3 regions of the Mesorhizobium sp. RCAM 05104 genome follow, and region 3 is predicted to be linked to each of the others. Evidence: predicted binding sites of a transcription regulator. Region 3 holds the regulator's gene; each other region holds the start of a gene.
The links. The regulator PhoB, encoded in region 3, activates phosphate uptake and scavenging genes when phosphate is short. The targets are predictions, from matches to a motif close to TGTCATNNANCTGTCAT.
Positions count from the first base shown of each region.

Region 1: the regulator PhoB is predicted to act here: its motif matches at 2,018-2,034, upstream of AC56QP_RS14040 (ceramide glucosyltransferase).
Region 2: the regulator PhoB is predicted to act here: its motif matches at 1,548-1,564, upstream of AC56QP_RS18475 (PhoX family protein).

Region 1 covers NZ_CM185033.1:2,836,199-2,842,429, forward strand. Annotated here, with positions in the region: gene AC56QP_RS14035 (O-succinylhomoserine sulfhydrylase) at 1-747, shown strand, start outside; gene AC56QP_RS14040 (ceramide glucosyltransferase) at 757-1,908, opposite strand; gene apaG (Co2+/Mg2+ efflux facilitator ApaG/CorD) at 2,136-2,528, shown strand; gene AC56QP_RS14050 (Hsp33 family molecular chaperone) at 2,593-3,624, opposite strand; gene argF (ornithine carbamoyltransferase) at 3,703-4,614, opposite strand; gene AC56QP_RS14060 (aspartate aminotransferase family protein) at 4,629-5,828, opposite strand; gene AC56QP_RS14065 (GcrA family cell cycle regulator) at 6,186-6,231, shown strand, end outside.
Region 2 covers NZ_CM185033.1:3,774,375-3,780,605, reverse strand. Annotated here, with positions in the region: gene AC56QP_RS18475 (PhoX family protein) at 1-1,482, opposite strand, end outside; gene AC56QP_RS18470 (hypothetical protein) at 1,700-2,041, shown strand; gene AC56QP_RS18465 (phosphatase PAP2 family protein) at 2,055-2,756, shown strand; gene AC56QP_RS18460 (DMT family transporter) at 3,129-4,055, opposite strand; gene AC56QP_RS18455 (SMP-30/gluconolactonase/LRE family protein) at 4,185-5,045, opposite strand; gene AC56QP_RS18450 (helix-turn-helix domain-containing protein) at 5,159-5,956, shown strand; gene AC56QP_RS18445 (C40 family peptidase) at 5,966-6,231, opposite strand, start outside.
Region 3 covers NZ_CM185033.1:4,424,837-4,431,067, forward strand. Annotated here, with positions in the region: gene pstC (phosphate ABC transporter permease subunit PstC) at 1-520, shown strand, start outside; gene pstA (phosphate ABC transporter permease PstA) at 524-1,375, shown strand; gene pstB (phosphate ABC transporter ATP-binding protein PstB) at 1,372-2,175, shown strand; gene phoU (phosphate signaling complex protein PhoU) at 2,201-2,908, shown strand; gene phoB (phosphate regulon transcriptional regulator PhoB) at 2,928-3,617, shown strand; gene AC56QP_RS21700 (agmatinase) at 3,631-4,542, opposite strand; gene AC56QP_RS21705 (ROK family protein) at 4,722-5,966, opposite strand.

The DNA of each region.
Region 1 (6,231 bases), 1.6 Mb from region 3:
CCGAATACCAAGCTGTTCTTCCTGGAAAGCCCGACCAACCCGACGCTGGAAGTGGTCGACATCGCCGCTGTTGCCGCACTCGCCAATTCTATCGGCGCGCGGCTCGTCGTCGACAATGTCTTCGCCACCCCCTTGCAGCAGAAACCCTTGCAGCTTGGCGCGCATATCGTCGTCTATTCGGCGACCAAGCACATTGACGGCCAAGGACGATGCCTTGGCGGCGTCATCCTGTCGGACAAGAAGTGGATCGACGAGAACCTGCACGACTATTTCCGCCACACCGGCCCCAGCCTGTCGCCGTTCAATGCCTGGACGCTGCTGAAGGGCTTGGAGACGCTGCCGCTGCGCGTGCGCCAGCAAACGGAGAGCGCCGGCAAGATCGCCGACTTCCTCGCCGAACAGCCGCAGATCGCGCGCGTCATCTATCCCGGCCGGGCCGACCACCCACAGGCCGATATCGTCAAGAAGCAGATGTCGGGGGGCTCGACGCTGATCTGCCTCGACGTCAAGGGCGGCAAGCAGGTGGCCTTCGCCTTGCAGAACGCGCTCGACATCGTGCTGATCTCCAACAATCTCGGCGACGCCAAGAGCCTGATCACCCATCCGGCGACCACGACGCACAAGAATTTGAGCGACGAAGCCCGCGCGGAACTCGGCATCGGGCCTGGCACGCTCAGGCTTTCGGTCGGCCTGGAGGATACAGACGATCTGCTCGAGGATATCGCGCAGGCACTGAAGGCCAAGTAACAGAGGCCTTCAGGCGCTCGACGGCGTCTCTTCCAGTTCGGCCGCCTTGGTGCCAATGGTCATCGCGTTACCGCGCCAGTCGACGGCGCCGCCGAGCCAGCCGCGTGCCCACATCACCGGCAGGATCATGTCGCGCACCACCATCGCCGCGATCATGCGGGGCGACAGGTACCAGCCCTTGGCCGAGGCCAGGGCGCATTCCGGAAGATAGAAGGCTGCCAGCACGGCGATGCAGGTCAGCGGCAGGCTGAAGCCGGTGCTTGCCGCCGCAACCAGCGCAAGCACCAGCGGCACCGCCGCGCCAGTCAGGATCTCGGGCGCGAAGAACAGCGGGAAGGTGACACGGCGCAGGCGCGCCCAACGCGCCTGGCGCGACCAGATTTCGCCGAGCGTGCGCCGGCCGAGCGGCTGCTCGAAGGGCGAGGCGACGAGATTGACGCGCAGGCCGAGGCCGTTGACCAGCTTGGTCGCCGCAGCGTCCTCGGCGATTTCGGCGGCCAGGGCGCGGATGCCGCCACTGGCGTCGAGCATCGGCTTGTTCCACAACATGCTCTTGCCCTGGGCAAAACCAAGGCCCAGCGCCTCGCCGGCATATTGCCAGCGCGCCTGCAGCGTGTTGAGGAAGGCACATTCGACTTCGGCCCAGAAGCCGTCCGGCCGCGAGCCGATCGGCGTCGAGCAGACAAGGCCGGTGTCCGGCCGCCAGGCCGCCATCAGGTGCTGAACGTAATCTCCAGGCATCAACACGTTGGAATCGGCCAGGATGACCCAGTCGTGGCGCGCCGCTTCCCAACCCTTGACGCAATTGTTGAGCTTCGGATTGGCGCTGACGCGGTCGTCGCCGAACAACAGGCGGGCCGGCACCGCCGGAAAACGGGCGATGGCGGCGCGGATCAATCCGACCACCGGATCATCGGCCTGGGCGACGCAGAAGATCAGTTCGTAGCGCGGCCAGTCGAGCGAGAAGGCGCGCTCCAGGGTCTCGTGCGTGAACGGCTCGACGCCACGCGACGGCACGACGATCGACACCGGCTGTGACTTGCCAGCCGGCGCTGCGATGACGCGGCGTCGCTTCAGACGCGAAGCGGCGAACACGATGCTGGCGAGGTTTGAGACAATGAGAACAGTCGAAAGCAAGGCGGCTATGAGAGTGAGTTCCATCGAGATCCGGTCACTCCAGAAAAAGCCGGCCTCCATGGCGACCGCTTTCGACAGTTCGGCAGAGCGCCCGAGTCGCCAGGCACTGGTTGGCGCACACCATCATTGTCATGTGTCACTTAAATGACATTCTTTGTCGGCACCTGCCTATCAGGTCGGAATGACGGGGCACACCGTTGACCAGCCCGCGAGGAGCGCCGAAAATTGCCGGGACTGTTTTGGAGTCGCTTATGTACCGCGCCGTCACGCGCAACATCGAAGTGCAGGTCAGGCCGTTCTATCTGGAGGATCGCTCGGATCCGTCCGAGAACCGCTATGTCTGGGGCTATCAGATAACGATCGACAACCAGTCGGACGAGTTCGTGCAGCTGTTGTCGCGCTATTGGCACATCACCGACGGCACCGGCCGGGTCGAGGAAGTGCGCGGCGCCGGCGTCGTCGGCGACCAGCCCGAACTCAATCCCGGCGACAGCTATCAATACACGTCCGGCTGCCCACTTTCGACACCGTCAGGGATCATGGTCGGGCATTACACGATGCGCAACAAGCGGGGCGAGACGTTTGACATCGCCATCCCCGCCTTCTCGCTCGACCTGCCGGGTACGCGGCGCACGGTGAATTAGTCTCGGGCTTGGGCGCCAATGCCCTCACCGGCCGCGAAGCAGCCGGTGAGACGTGGTTCTTTCGCTATTGAGCCGCGAATTCCGCCGGGTCGAAGTCATATTGCTTCGAGCAGAATTCGCAGGCGACGTGGATGCCGCCATCCTCGGTGCTGTCCTTGATCTCCTGCGCGGAGAAGCCTTCGAGGATGCCGCGGATCTTGTCTCGCGAACACGAACACTGATCGGCGACCGGAACACCGCCGAAGACGCGCACGCCCTGCTCGTGGAACAGCCTGTAGAGCAGCCGCTCGGCGCCGATCGTCGGGTCGATCAGCTCGGTCGGCTCGATGGTGCCGAGCAACGCCAGCAGTTCCTGCCAGGAATTGTCGGCCGGATCGTTGATTTCGTCGCGCGGATCGCCATCGCCACCCGGCAGGTCCGGCACACGCATACGCTCGGGCGACTGCGGCAGGAACTGCGCCAGGATGCCGCCGGCGCGCCACTGTTCGCGTGCGCCACCGATGCCGGGCGTCAACAGCTTGGCCACCGAAAGCCTGAGATCGGTCGGAATCTGCTCCGACTGGCGGAAATAGGTACGTGCCGCGTCTTCGAGCGTTTCGCCGTCGAGCTGGACAATGCCCTGATAGCGCTGCGTGTGAGCACCCTGGTCGATGGTCAGCGCCAGCACACCGCTGCCGAGCAGCGTCTGCTGCGACGTTTCGCCAGCGGCGATGAGCGCCTCGAGCCGGTCGGCATCGAAACGCGCATAGGCCCGCAGTGCCGTAGGCGTGGAAAAATCCGCGACCAGCATGTCAACCGGACCATCGGTGCGGGTCTGCAGGATGAACTTGCCCTCGAACTTGAGCGATGTGCCGAGCAGCACCGTCAGCACACAGGCTTCCGCCAGCAGGCGGGCGACCGGCTCGGGATAGTCGTGGCGGCTCAGAATGGCGTCGAGCATTGGCCCGAGCTGAACGGTACGGCCGCGCACGTCGAGCGTGCCGACCTCGAAGGGAACGACGTGATCGTCGCCGGCGTAGCCGAATTCGCCGAGTTTGGGGTGATGTTCAGTCACTTGATGGGTTTCCAACATGACAAAGCTCCAGGGCGCGGCCATGCCGCCCTGTGGGGCGCATGCGTCGAAACGCGCTTGATTTGCGTGATGCGGCGCAAATAGGGATCGCGCCGCCGCAGATCAAGCGCCAAGACACCAGGCAAGGACAGCCTTCTGGGCATGGAGCCGGTTCTCGGCCTCGTCGAAGACCACCGAGTGTGGTCCATCGATGACTTCGTCGGTCACTTCCTCGCCGCGATGCGCCGGCAGGCAATGCATGAACAGTGCGTCCGGCTTGGCCCGGGCCATCAGCTTGGCATTGACCTGATAAGGCGAGAACACGTTGTGGCCGCGGGCGCGATGCTCCTGGCCCATCGACACCCAGCAATCGGTGACGACGCAATCGACCTGGTCGACGGCTTCCTCGGCCGAGCGGGTGAAGTGCAGCTTGCCGCCATGCGCTTGCGACCAGTCGATATGCTTCTGTGCCGGCTCGCTGCCCTCGGGAACGGCGACGTTGAGGTTGAAGCGGAACCGCGCCGAGGCCTCGAGCAGCGAATGCAGCACATTGTTGCCGTCGCCGGTCCAGGCAAAAGTCTTGCCGGCAACCGGACCGCGATGCTCCTCGAAGGTCATGATGTCGGCCATCAGCTGGCAGGGATGGGTGTCGTCGGTCAGCCCGTTGATCACCGGCACGGTGGCGTTCTCGGTCAGCTCCAGCAGCCGCTCATGCGAGGTGGTGCGGATCATGATCGCGTCGACATAGCGCGACAGCACCTTGGCGGTGTCGGCGATGGTCTCGGAGCGGCCGAGCTGCATTTCGGTGCCGGTCAGCATGATGGTCTCGCCGCCGAGCTGGCGCATGCCGACGTCGAAGGAGACGCGCGTGCGCGTCGACGGCTTGTCGAAGATCATCGCCAGCACCTTGCCCTCGAGCGGCTTTGTCCGCTCGCCAGCCTTGAGGCGAGCCTTTCGTACCACCGCATCGTCGAGCATGAAGCGCAGGTCGCCTTCGGAAACGGCGGAAAGATCGGTGAAATGACGGGGGCTCATCAGGATCTTTCGAATTACTTCGCGGCAGCGGAGCCGATCGCCTCCGCCAGGCCCTTGGCGCCGGCGCGGATGCGGTTGAGCGCTTCGTGGATTTCGGCGTCGGTGACGGTGAGCGGCGGCAGCAGCCGAATGACATTGTCACCGGCCGGAACCGCCAGCAGGTGCTGGTCGCGCAGCGCCATGTTCACCTTGGTGTTGGGCATGGCGCATTTGAGGCCGAGCATCAGCCCAACGCCCCTGATGTCCTCGATGACTTCGGGAAACTCGTCGGCGACCGACGCCAGCCCCTGCTTCATCAGCAACGCCTTGCGCTGGACATCTTCGAGGAAACCGTCTTCCAGCACCACGTCGAGCACGGCGTTGCCGACGGCCATGGCCAGCGGGTTGCCGCCGAAAGTGGTGCCGTGAACGCCAGCGGTCATGCCGACAACCGCTTCATCGGTGGCGAGGCAGGCGCCCATCGGGAAACCGCCGCCAATGCCCTTGGCGATCGCCATGATGTCGGGCGTGACGCCGGACCATTCGTGCGCGAACAGCTTGCCGGTGCGACCGATGCCGCACTGGACCTCATCATAGATCAGCAACAGGCCGTGCTGGTCGCAGAGCTGCCGCAGCCGCTTCAGCGATTGCGGCGGCACCGGGCGGATGCCGCCCTCGCCCTGCACCGGTTCGATCAGGATCGCGGCGGTTTCCGGCGTGATCGCCTTTTCGGCGGCGTCGATGTCGTCGAAGCCGACCTGGTCGAAGCCTTCGACCTTGGGCCCGAACCCTTCAAGATATTTGTACTGGCCGCCGGCCGCGATGGTCGCCAGCGTGCGGCCATGGAAAGCGCCTTCGAAGGTAATGACGCGGAAGCGCTCGGGATGTCCCTTGACGAAGTGGTAGCGCCGCGCCGTCTTGATCGCGCATTCCAGCGCCTCGGCGCCGGAATTGGTGAAGAACACCTTGTCGGCGAAGGTGGCATCGGCCAGCCGTTCGCCAAGCCGGCTCTGCCCGGGGATCTCGTAGAGATTGGAGACGTGCCAAAGCTTTGCGGCCTGCTCGGTGAGCGCGGCGACCAGATGCGGATGGCTGTGGCCCAGCGAATTGACGGCAATGCCGCCGGCGAAATCGAGATATCGCTCGCCCTTGTCGGTAACCAGCCAGGTGCCCTCCCCATGGTCGAAAGCCAGGGGTGCGCGAGAAAAGGTCTCGAAAAGCGCCGAACCGCTCATTATATGCGTCTCCGGTACCGGAAAATCAAAAAAGCCGCCAATGCGGCGGCCTGTGCGGCTTATCGTGTTTTTCGGCCATGAAGTCAACGAAAACGTCGCGCATAGGCACGCGGCAAGCCCCCTAACGAGACGCCGGCTCATAAGCGACCGGGCAAGTTGGGGAAAACCGAAAAAACCGATTCGTGTTGCACTTGGGACTCTTGTCACCGAGTCAGCGCATAGAGTAGTTGTAGTCGAGAAATAACTAGATTTCGTGCGGCGGACCTAATCACCAGATATATGTGGTGTCTGCCCTAGCAATTTTGCTGGGTCGGGAATGGATTCCGATTGCCGCACGCTTAGCAGGAGCGCGGTCTCATGAACTGGACTGACGAGCGGGTTGAACTTCTCAGGAAACTGTGGT
Region 2 (6,231 bases), 650 kb from region 3:
GATGATGTGACCGAAGGCGTTCGCGGCGCGCGGATTGGCGGCATCGACCTGGTCTGCCTTACGCTTCGAATTGTTGGTCAGCATGACATAGACCTTGCCGTTGACGGCATTGGGCTGGATGTCTTCGGGGCGGTCCATCTTGGTGGCGCCGAGCAGGTCGGCCGCGCGGCGCGTCTCGATCAGCACGTCGGCCTGGCTGGCAAAACCGTTCTCGGCGGTCAGCGGGCCTTGGCCGAAGACGATCGGCAGCCATTCCACCGAACCGTCCTCGGCGAATTTGGCGACATGCAGCGTGCCGTCGTCGAGCAGGTCCTTGTTGGCGGCGTGGTCGCTGGCATTGAACCGGCCGGCGGTGACGAACTTGTAGACATAGTCGAAGCGCTCGTCGTCGCCGAGATAGAAGACGACGCGGCCATCCCGGGCGACGATCGATTCGGCGCCCTCATGCTTGAAGCGACCCATCGCGGTGCGCTTCCTCGGCGTCGAGGTCGGATCGTTGACGTCGACCTCGACGATCCAGCCGAAGCGATTGGGCTCGTTCGGTTCCTTGGCGAGGTCGAAGCGGTCGTAATGCGCCGCCCATTCATAGGCGCCTTCGGGAATGCCGAGGCGCTTGTAGTTGGCGGCTTCCTTGTGGCCCTCGGGCAGTTCGCCGGAGAAATAGCCGTGGATGTTCTCCTCGGACATCACATAGGTGCCCCAGGGCGTGACGCCGCCGGCGCAATTGTTGATGGTGCCGAACACCTTGGTGCCGGACGGATCGGCATTGGTCTTGACGCGGTCATGGCCGGCGACCGGGCCGGAGAGCGCCATTTCGGTGTTGGCGGTGATGCGGCGGTTGAGCTTGCCGTCGCGCACCACCTGCCATTTGCCCGAAACCTTGCGGATCTCGACGATGGTGCCGCCATGGGCCGCCATCTCGACATCGACCTGCTCCTTGCTGAGCGGCGCCTGCTTGGCCTTGCCGTCGGCGATGGTGACGAGGCCCGGGAACATCAGATGCGGGTTGGTGTATTCGTGGTTGACCACCAGCAGGCCGTGTTCGGCCGAACCGTCGATTGGGATATAGCCGACATAGTCGTTGTTGTAGCCGAACTGTTTTGCCTGGGCCTGCGCCGACTGTTTCGTGGGATCGAATTCCGGCGAATCGGCAAACAGCGGATCGCCCCAGCGCAACAGCACATCGGCGTCATAACCGGGCGCGACATGGTGCTTGTCGTCGATGCCGGCCTCGAGTTCGTCGAACGAGAAGGCGGAGCCTTCGGCGGCACGGGCCTTGTCGGCGCTGACCAGCGCCAGCGGGCTGACGGTGGCGGCGATCGCCGAGACGGCCAGCGAACCCTTCAGGAAACCACGGCGCGAGAATCGCGCGGCGATGATCTCGCCCATGGTGCGGTTGTCGGTGGCGTTGCTGGTCGGTCCTTCGTTTTCCTCGAGCCGGCTGGTGGCGAATCGGGTGTCGGGGGAGCGATGATCAGTCATGGGGCTGGCCTCTGGCTATTGGAGTGGCTGGAGCGGGATACGAGTTTGACCGATATAGCCGGCCGATCACATTTTCGTGACACCAGCCGCCACTTTCAACCGCCCACGGCAATCCGCGATCCGCCATCCAAGCAAGAGGTCTGCTTGACGTGCCCGCTCGCTTCGGAAACAAGGTCTGCAATACACGCGGCGCGCGCCGCTTCGAGAGGGACAGGGCGTGAGTTTTTCGGGATTGCTGCAGCTCGGCTTTTCGACGGTGATCTTCCTGCTGGCGGCGACCGCCGCCAAGCAATGGGGACTGGCGCCAAGCCTGGGCAAGATCCTGCTGACGCTCGCGCTCTATTCGCTGGGCAACCTGATCATGCTGAGGCTGATCCGCGAGTTCGGCATGTCGGTGTCGTTCAGTCTCTCGGCCGTCATCCAGCTGGTCTCGGTGAATGTCGTGGCGCTGGTGTTCTTCGGCGAGCGCGTCAACGTGCTGCAGGCAACCGGTATCGTGCTCGCGGTCGCCGCCGTGGCGCTGATCACGCTCGGGCCCTATCTGCAAGCGCGATTGTAACGGCGAATAGCTGATGAAGAACGCTGCGAACGCTCTGCTCAACCGGCTCGAATTCCCGGTGCTGCTGGCCGGCCTGGTCGTCGCCGGCGGCCTGTGGGGATTCGAGGAATTGATGGAGGTGGCGCGAGCCACCACGCCGCATGCCTTCGACACCGAAATCCTGCTTGCCTTCCGTCAGGCCGGTCAGCCGGGTGTCCCGATCGGTGCTCCATGGCTGGAGGGCGCGATGCGCGACATCACCAGCCTCGGCAGCGTCAGCGTGCTTGTGCTGATCACGGCGGCGACAATCATCTACCTGCTGTTGATCCGCCGCCCGGCAACGGCGTTTCTCATCTTCGCAGCGGTGGCCGGCGGCCAGGCGCTGTCGAGCCTGCTGAAGGTCGGCGTCGACCGGCCACGACCCGAACTCGTCTCGCATCTGGTCACCGAGACCTCGCTGTCCTTTCCGAGCGGCCACGCCATGCTGTCGGCGGTGACCTATCTGACGCTCGGCTCGCTGGCGGCTCGCTTCCTGCCAGGCCGGACAACCAAGGTCTACGTGTTGTCGCTGGCGGTGCTGACGACGCTGCTGGTCGGCGTCAGCCGCATCTATCTCGGTGTCCATTGGCCGTCGGATGTGCTGGCCGGCTGGTGCGCTGGCTTCGCCTGGGCGATGCTGTGCTGGTTGGTGGCGCGGCTTCTGCAGCGACGCAAGGTGGTGGACGACGACGCCTGACCGGCAAACTCGGCGTCAGATCATCCTGTTGATGACATGCCCGCAACCTGCCAGCAGCAAGATTATCGACACCGCGCATGCCGGCGTCATGAAAGCCTTCAGGATTCTCAACGGCTTATCCCTTCGATTTGTCGATGAAACGGGGTCGCCGTCGAGTTCACGCGCCAACGACGACAATGCGACAGGCTAGCATGACAGCCGCACGCACCGCCATCTCGTCACAGCGTCATTGACCGTGGCGGGTAATCACCTGGAAATTGCGCCGGCTGGATCAGCTGGCCCGCCTCGATTGGGTCGAAGCTATTCGTGCGCCCGCGCGCAACTTCTTGGCTAACTTCCAAGCAAGCGGTGTACAGCGTCAGACATGCTTCCTTAAATCGCCGCCTCGATTGGCTCGGCAAGCTTCGGGTTGGCGCGCGCGGCGATCAGGCAGCCGGCGACGATCAGGCATGCTCCTGCCAGCGTGGTCCAGGCGGCCTGCTCGTCGAAGAAGAACCAGCCAAGCGCGATCGCCCAGATGAAGGCCGAGTATTCCGTCGGGATCAGATATTGCGCTTCGGCGCGCGCATAGGACCAGCTCATCAGGAATTGCCCGGCTAGCGACAGCACTGTCACTCCGGCGAGGGGCAGCCAGAGATTAGCCGGCAAAGCGACGGCGAGCCAGGGTGCGGCGAGACCCATTATGATGGCGACGCAAAGGTTCTGGAACAGCATGATCTCGATCGGCTTGGCCAGCTGCGCCTGTTGCCGGGCGAGGATCAGATTATAGCCGTAGAACACCGTCGAGACGAGCACCGCCGCCGTGCCAAGCAGGGCATCCTGCGAATAGCTTGCCTGGCCGAACTGGCCGGCCAGGATGATGGCGACGCCGGCGATACCGGCCAGCGATGCCCAGATCGCTTGCCGCCGGATACGTTCGCCCAGCAACAGCGCGGCGAGGAAGAGCGCGAACAAGGGCGCGACGAAGCTGAGCCCGATCGCCACCGCCAGCGGCAACCTGGCGAGACCCCAGAAGAAACAAATGAGAACCATGGCAACAATCGCGGCGCGCAGCGCATGCAGCCTCAGCACCGCAAGGGTTGGCTTCGAGCGTGGCCCCGCCGACCAGGCGGCGCCCGCGACGACAGTCGCGACCATGCTGCGCCACAGCACCGTGTTGTAGACGCCGACGGCGATAACCAGGGTCTTCATCGCCGCATCCATCCCCGACAGCAGGCAGATCGCCAGCGCGCAGACCAGCACCGGGATCATCGGGGAAACGGCGCCGCTCAGGCTGGATGTCTTCACGGCTACACTCATGGTGCAGCCGGATATCCCAGGGCGAAGGGCAGGACCAGATGGCAGTCCCGTCGATATGGAGGTCCAATGCCGATTGGGCGACGCCTTGCGAGAGTCTCGTGGGCTGATCCGGAGGCATCGCACGCATTCTCAGTCGAGCTTCAGCGCCGCCACTTCGCCCTCGTTCATCAGCGGCACATAGAGGATCGACTTGCCGTCGGTGCCGATGTCGGCGCTGCCCGGCTTGAAATGCACCACCGCTTCCGGCGCGCCGCCAGCACGATAGCGGTAGAGCGTCCCGGTCATGTAGGCGGTCGCATAGATGCTGTCGCGAAGAGCGACGACGCCATCGAGAGCGGCGAATTTCTGCGCCCCGGGCAATGGCGAAACCACCTTGCTGGCGAGATCGACCGACAGCAGCCCGCCCGGTTCGGCGGTGCTGAAGTCGGGCCTGATGCCCTCGCCCCAGGAGGCGACGATCAGCCGGTTGCCATCGGCGAAGACGCCATTGGGCGAAGCCAGCACCGCGTCCTTGACGAACAGCTCCGGCCGGTCACCGTCGACGCGGTAGATGGCGTCGGCCAGCATGTCGGTGACATAGACCTTGCCGGATTGGTCGGATGTCATGTCGTTGAGGAAGACGGCATTCGGCACCGCGATGCTGGCGACGAGCTTGCCGCTGGCCAGATCGACCACGCGAACCTTGGTGATGTCGGCGACATAGAGCTTGCCGCCCGATATCGCCATGCCCTTGGGCGCATCCATGCCGTAGGTCCAGTGCCGGGTGACCGTCTTGCCGTCCAGGGACAGCACCGACAGATAGCCGTTTCCGTCGGCTTCGCCGGGATTGCCGACGATGTTGGAGACGATGATGCGCTTGTTGGCGGCGTCGAACAGCGCCGATTCCGGTTGTTCGAGGCCGGTGGCCCGCCAGAGTTCGCCGGCCTGGGCGACTGGCGCCGTGGCCATGCCGAAGATGGCGAGAAACGCCGGGGTGATGAAGCTGTTCATGGCTGGTCTCCTGTGATGACAGCGGACAGCTATGATTTTCGATACTTTTGCGAAAGCCCGATCACTACTAGTATCGAAAGTCGATACGAAATCCGCGGCAAGAGGTGCATCCCATGAACGGCCTGATCTTCGAGGCACTGAAACGGACGCTGAAGGCGAAGGGCGTCACCTATCGCGAACTTGCCGAACGCATGGGCATTTCCGAGCCGACGGTGAAGCGCATTTTCCACGAGCGCAACTGCAAGCTCGACCGGCTGATGGAAATCTGCGCCGCCGCCGGCGTCGAGCTGGAAAACGTGCTCGGCTCGATGAACCGGGGGCCGGGACCGGTCAACCACATCGCGCCGGAGATCGAGCGCAAGCTGGCCGGCCGGCCGGCGCTGCTGTTCGTCTTCGTCATGTTGTCGGAGAAATTCACGCCCGAAGGCATCATGCGCTCGCAAGGTTTGAGCGAGGCTTCGATGTTCCTCTATCTGCGCGACCTGGAGGAACTGGGTCTGGTCGCGCTCGGCCGTGGGTTGTCGGCAAGATTGCTGGTCGAGACGCCGATCCAGTGGAATTTCGAAGGGCCGCTGAGGCCGCTGTTCGAGATGACCAACAAGAACTTCGTCGGCTGGGCCATCACTCATATCGACAAGGAGGCGACCTTCGTCAGCTTCAGCAGGCGGATGCGGCCGGAAACGGCGGAGATGGTGCGCCGCGAGGCCGAGGATCTGGCCGATCGCGCCAAACTGCTGGCCCATCACGACCAGCACACCACGCCGGAGGACGGGCTCACCGGCTACAAATGGACGTTCGCGTTTGGTGCAACGCCGTTCGAGGCGATCATGCCGATCGGCCCCCATCCGCGCGACGCCGGCGCGACAGCAAACGAGCGGACCGCCAAGGCACGGAGACCCATGCCGGCATAGTTGAGCCTGCTAGTCAGCCGCCTCCGCGTCGGCAGCCCTGTCGTCCCACGTCACGGCCCGGTAGTCGAACCCATATTCCAGCGTCGGCTTGACGATGCGGAAATAGGGCGACAGGTCGAAGTCGCGCGGCGTGTACAGCGAGTGATGGCGAATGTGCAGGATTTCCTTGCGGGAATAGTTCGATTGCGCCGAAGCGCGGCCGGGCGCGCGGGTGATCTCGGGCAGGATCGGATAGCGGATCTGGCCATAGGCCTCGGCGATCAGCGTCGAACAGA
Region 3 (6,231 bases):
CTTCATCATCGGCGCGTTCCACGGCATTCCCGGCCTCAACAGCCTGTTTGCCGGCCCGCCTTACGGCATCGGCCTTTTGACCTCGTCGCTGATCCTGGCCATCATGGTGCTGCCCTTCATCACCTCGATCACCAAGGACGTCTTCGACACGGTGCCGCCGGTGCTGAAGGAATCCGCCTACGGCATTGGCTGCACGACCTGGGAAGTGACCCGCCGCGTTGTCATTCCCTACACAAGGATCGGCATCATGGGCGGCGTCATGCTTGGTCTCGGCCGCGCGCTCGGCGAAACCATGGCGGTGACCTTCGTCATCGGCAACGCGCATCGGATCAGCACCTCGCTGTTCGCACCGGCGACCACGATCTCCGCGACCATCGCCAATGAATTCACCGAAGCCGTCGGCGATCTCTACACGTCTTCGCTGGTGGCGCTCGGCCTGATCCTGTTCGTCATCACCTTCCTGATCCTTGCCATCGCACGCTACATGCTGATGCGCATCGACGCCCGCACGGGAGCCTGACCGATGTCGACAGCCTCATCGCTTCACCAGAGCCGCAAGAGGAAGAATGCCGTGATGATGACGCTGTGCGTCATCGCCGCGGGCATCGGACTTGCCTGGCTGGCGCTCATCCTCGGCGCGCTGGTCTACAAGGGCACCGCCGGCCTGTCCCTCGACGTCTTCACGCAGATGACGCCGCCACCCGGCGACGCCGGTGGGTTGCTCAACGCCATCTACGGCAGCGTGGTGATGACGGTCATCGCCGTCATCGTCGGCACGCCAATCGGCGTGCTTGCAGGAACCTACATGGCCGAATACGGCCGCTTCTCAAAACTCACCACGGTGGTGCGTTTCATCAACGACATCCTGCTGTCGGCGCCGTCGATCATCATCGGCCTGTTCGTCTACGAACTGATGGTGCGGCCGATGGGGCATTTCTCGGCCCTTGCCGGTTCTGTCGCACTCGCCATCCTGGTCATTCCGGTCGTCGTGCGCACCACCGAAGACATGCTCAACCTGGTGCCGAACGCCTTGCGCGAAGCCGGCACCGCGATCGGCGCGCCGCGCTGGGTTGTCATCAAGTCGGTGGCCTACCGCGCCGCTCTTTCCGGTATCGTCACAGGCATATTGCTGTCGATCGCCCGTATTTCGGGCGAGACCGCGCCACTGCTCTTTACAGCGCTCAACAACCAGTTCTGGTCGAGCAATCTCAACGCGCCGATGGCCAGCCTGCCGGTGACCATCTTCCAGTTCGCTCTCAGTCCTTACGAGGAATGGCAGCAACTGGCCTGGACCGGCGCACTCATAATCACATTGACGGTTCTCGCGCTCAGCATCTTTGCTCGCAGCCTGACCGGACGCAGAGAGGACAAATGAGTCAGATGTTGTCTCCAGACATGACGATCGCCGCCGAGGCAACCGCCAAAGCCAAGATCGAGGTCAAGAACCTCAACTTTTACTACGGTCAGAGCAAGGCGCTCAAGGGTATCACCCTGTCGCTGCCCGAGCGCAGCGTCACCGCCTTCATCGGGCCCTCGGGCTGCGGAAAGTCGACGCTGCTGCGCGTCTTCAACCGCATCTACGAGCTCTACCCGAAACAGACCGCCGAGGGCCAGGTGCTGCTCGACGGTCAGAATATCCTTGACCGGTCGCAGGATCTCAACCTGCTGCGGACCAAGATCGGCATGGTGTTCCAGAAGCCGACGCCATTTCCGATGTCGATCTATGAGAACATCGCTTTCGGCGTCAGGCTCTATGAGAAGATCAGCAAGTCCGAGATGGACGGCCGTGTCGAGCAGGCGCTCAAGCGCGCCGCGCTGTGGACCGAGGTCAAGGACAAGCTCAACGCCAGCGGCCTCAGTCTTTCGGGCGGCCAGCAGCAGCGGCTCTGCATCGCCCGCACCGTGGCGGTGAAGCCGGAAGTCATCCTGCTCGACGAGCCGGCTTCGGCGCTCGATCCGCTGTCGACCGCCAAGATCGAAGAGCTGATCGACGAGTTGCAGGCCGACTACACGATCGTCATCGTCACCCACAACATGCAGCAGGCGGCACGCGTCTCGAAGCAGACCGCCTTCATGTATCTGGGCGAACTGGTCGAATTCGACCGCACCGAGAAGATCTTCACGTCGCCCCGCGAGAAGCGCACGCAGGACTACATCACCGGCCGCTTCGGCTGAGCTCAGACATACGAGGACTAAGATCATGGGCGAACATACAGTCGCTTCTTTCGACGAGGATCTCGGACAGATCAGCAGGCTCATCAGCGATATGGGCGATCTCGCCGGCTCGATGGTCGGCGGCGCGACCAAGGCGCTTTTGAATTCCGACAACGCCCTGGCACAGCGCGTTGTCTCCGACGACGCGATCATGGACGCGCGCCAGCGCGAACTCGACGACCGCGCCATCACATTGATCGCCAAGCGTCAGCCGATGGCCGACGATCTGCGCCATGTCGTCGGTTCGATCCGCATGGCCGGCGACCTCGAACGCATCGGCGATCTTGCCAAGAACATAGCCAAACGCGTCGGCACCGTTGGCCTCAGCGTCACGCCTCGCGACCTTTCGCACTCGATCGATGCGATGGCGCAACTGGTGCTGATCCAGGTGCAGGGTGTGATCGAGGAATATGCCGCCGCCGACGCGGCGGCGCTGGCCAAGCTCAGGAACGACGACGAACGCATCGACGTCAAGTACACGTCCGTGTTCCGCGAACTCCTGACCTACATGATGGAGGATCCGCGCAACATCACCGCGTGCACGCATCTGTTGTTCTGCGCCAAGAACCTCGAACGCATCGGCGATCACGTGACCAACATCGCCGAGAATGCGTATTATGTTTTGACCGGCACGCAGCTGCCCGCCAATCGCCCGAAGCAGGACGAGACGGCAATGTCCGCGCCGGCGGCATGACGACAGGGGTGAGCAGCCGATGATCGCGCCACGCATCATGGTGGTGGAGGACGAGGAGCCGCTGGGTGTGCTGCTCCGCTACAATCTGGAGTCAGAGGGTTACCAGGTCGAGGTGGTGACGCGCGGCGACGAGGCCGAGATCCGGCTGCAGGAGAACGTCCCCGACCTTCTGGTGCTGGACTGGATGGTGCCGGCGGTTTCCGGCATCGAACTCTGCCGGCGGCTGAGAATGCGCCCCGAGACCGAGCGGCTGCCGATAATCATGCTGACCGCGCGTGGCGAGGAGAGCGATCGCGTGCGCGGCCTTTCGACAGGCGCCGACGATTATCTGGTCAAGCCGTTCTCGACACCGGAGTTCATGGCCAGGGTCAAGGCGCTGCTGCGCCGCGCCAAGCCGGAAGTGCTGTCCAGCGTGCTCAAGGTTGGCGACATCGTGCTCGATCGTGAGTCGCACCGGGTCTATCGCAAGAAGAGCGAGATCCGGCTCGGACCGACCGAATTCCGCCTGCTGGAATTCATGATGCGCCACCCTGGCCGCGTCTTCTCGCGCAGCCAGCTGCTCGACAATGTCTGGGGCGAGACAATCTATATCGACGAGCGCACGGTGGACGTGCATGTCGGCCGGTTGCGCAAGGCGGTCAACAATGGCCGCATGCCCGATGTCATCCGCACGATCCGCGGGGCGGGTTACGCGATCAGGGAAGACTAGGGACAGTCCGGGCTCAAACCTGCCGGACGACGGTGCCGATCACATTGACGAGAAGGCGCGCCGCGGTCAGGGCCGACAGGCTGTCAATGTCGGCGGGAGGATAGAGTTCGACAAGGTCGAATCCCGCGATCCTGGCCCGCCTGCCGAGGCCCGCGATCAGATCGATCACCTGGGTGTAGGTGAGGCCGCCGGGCGAACGCGCCGCCACGCCCGGCATGATGCCGGGATCGAGGCCGTCGCAGTCGAGGGTTACGACGACCCGCGCCCCTTCCGGAATATGCCGGAGAGCGGCTTCGACGCCCTGGGCGTGAACCTCGCGGGCCGTTACAAGGCGGCTGCCATAGCGCCGTGCCGCTTCGATTTCGGTGAGGCGCGCGCTGCCAACGCCACGGATGCCGACCTGCACGATGCCGGCGACATGCGGCATCTCGCTCGCGCGGCGCATCGGGTTCGAATAGCCGTAGCGCTCGCCATGCACCTCGTCGCGCCAGTCGATATGGGCGTCGATCTGCAGGATCCAGACCGGCCCGTGATCCGCAAAGCCGGCGAGGAAGGGGATGGGCACGGAATCGTCGCCGCCGAGCAGGATCGGTACGGCCGGCAATGCCAGAACCTGACGCGTTTTCGCCTGGATTCGAGCCCTGTTGCCGGTATTGTCATGCATGGTGGTCGGGATGTCGCCGGTGTCGATGCAGCAGACCGGCTTGCCGTCGAACAGCGGGCCGCCGAGATCGAAATCCCAGTGCTCGACGAGCGTGGCATCGCCCTGACTCGCAACGCGGATGGCGTCGGCGGCCAAGGCATAGCCGCGGCTGTCCTCGCCGGGATAGGTGCTGCCGTGGCCGGCTCCGAAGATCACCGCGCGCGGGATACGGCCATCGGCAAGCCAATCGGGAAAGCCGAGAAAGGGAGGCGAGGCGGTCATTTCTTGGTGGTCCTGATGATGGTTTAGCTGAAATTTCAGTGTTGAGGGTGCGGGATGATGAGCATTGGCTGGGCGTGTCGAATTAGACAGCATCCTAACAGTTGGCGCGCCTAACTGACATCATACCCATCGTGAAGCCCGGTTCAGGTCGACCGGTCGTTCAGAATATGCGCTGATCCTCAGGCAACGTTCTTTCCGGCGCCCGTTCGTGCTTGCGCGCCCGGTGCGAAAATCTCCTGGTCGACGAAGGTCAGCGCGCGCATGGCGCAGCCTTCGCGGATCAGCGGCAGTTCGTTCGGCTCGGTGTCGAAGGAAATCGATTCCGAATGCTGGCCTCCGGCGGTCTGGGCTATGGCCTCGCGCAATGCCGGCTCGATCAGGTCGAAGGCCGCGGCGCTGACACCGACCATGGCGACGGGTGCCGGATCGATCAGCGCGAACAGGCTGCCGAGGCCGTAGCCGAGCGCTTCGCCGGCCTTGCGATAGGCTTCACGCTCGGGCCCCGCGCTGTCGCGGGCCGCGGCTGCCAGAGCGCGCATGTCTGCGTCGCTGACATCGGCAACCGGCTCGGTGTCCTCGCCCAGCTGCCTTGCGTTGCGCCAGATGGCGTAGTTGCCGGCATAGGCCTCGACGCAGCCGCGTCGCCCACAGCGGCAGAGCGCGCCCCTCGGCTGGTGGATCATGTGACCGAACTCGCCGCCCGAGGAATGGGTGCCGGTGAACAACTGACCCTTCAGCACCAGGCCCATGCCGATGCCGTGCGAGAGCAGGATGGCGATGAAGTCATCACGGTAGCGCTGCGGATCGCGCCAGCGCAACGCCACCGCCATCATGTTGCAGTCGTTCTCCATGGTGGCGGGGATGCCGAACTCGTCCTCGAGGATGTCGGCGAAGGCGATGTCGGTGTGCGGCGTGATCGGCGACCACAGCATGGCGCGAGCACGGGTGTCGGTAATGCCCTGGATGGCCAGCGCGATGCGGGCGACGCTGCGGACATCAAGATCGGGGTCTTCGAGACGGCGTCGCACGATGGCGACGCATTCACCGATAAGCGCGTCGCGCGACATCGTCAGCGTCTCCAGCCGGCGCTGTTCCTCCGATATCACCTGGCCGGCATAGTCGATGACGGCGACGGACAGGAAGTTCAGAGACAGCACCACGGTCATCACCGCCGCGGCTTCCGGATTGAGGCTGAGGCCGACCTGTGGCCGGCCGCGTTTCAGCGAAGCGGGCTCGCTCGGCTTGCTCTCGGCCAGGATGCCTTCGCCGATCAGGTCGGAGGAAATCGCCGATATGGTCGAGTGGGAGAGGCCCGTGGTCGCGGCGATCTCGGTGCGTGACGGCTGTCCGGCGCGGCGCACGGCCGCAATCACCATTGCCCGGTTGCGCCGGCGCAAATCGTCGTGGCGGATTCCGACCGACATGCTTTCTCACATCCTCCCGGTCGCCGCGGCCTTTCGTGCCCTCCGAAGGCGTCGGCGAAGCCTGAAGCGCGTCGCGCCCCAGGTCGTCATTCCCGCGCCTGTCGTCGTCCCGAAACCGCTGCCCACCCTTGGGCGACACGCGCCAGCCAAATACTGGCAGAAGCGAATTATTCTGTCATTATTTATTCCGAGGCTCGAAAAAAATTCCGAGAGACATCAAAATCCATCAGAATCGATGTTGACAGCGTTCCGGTGTTGGATCAGT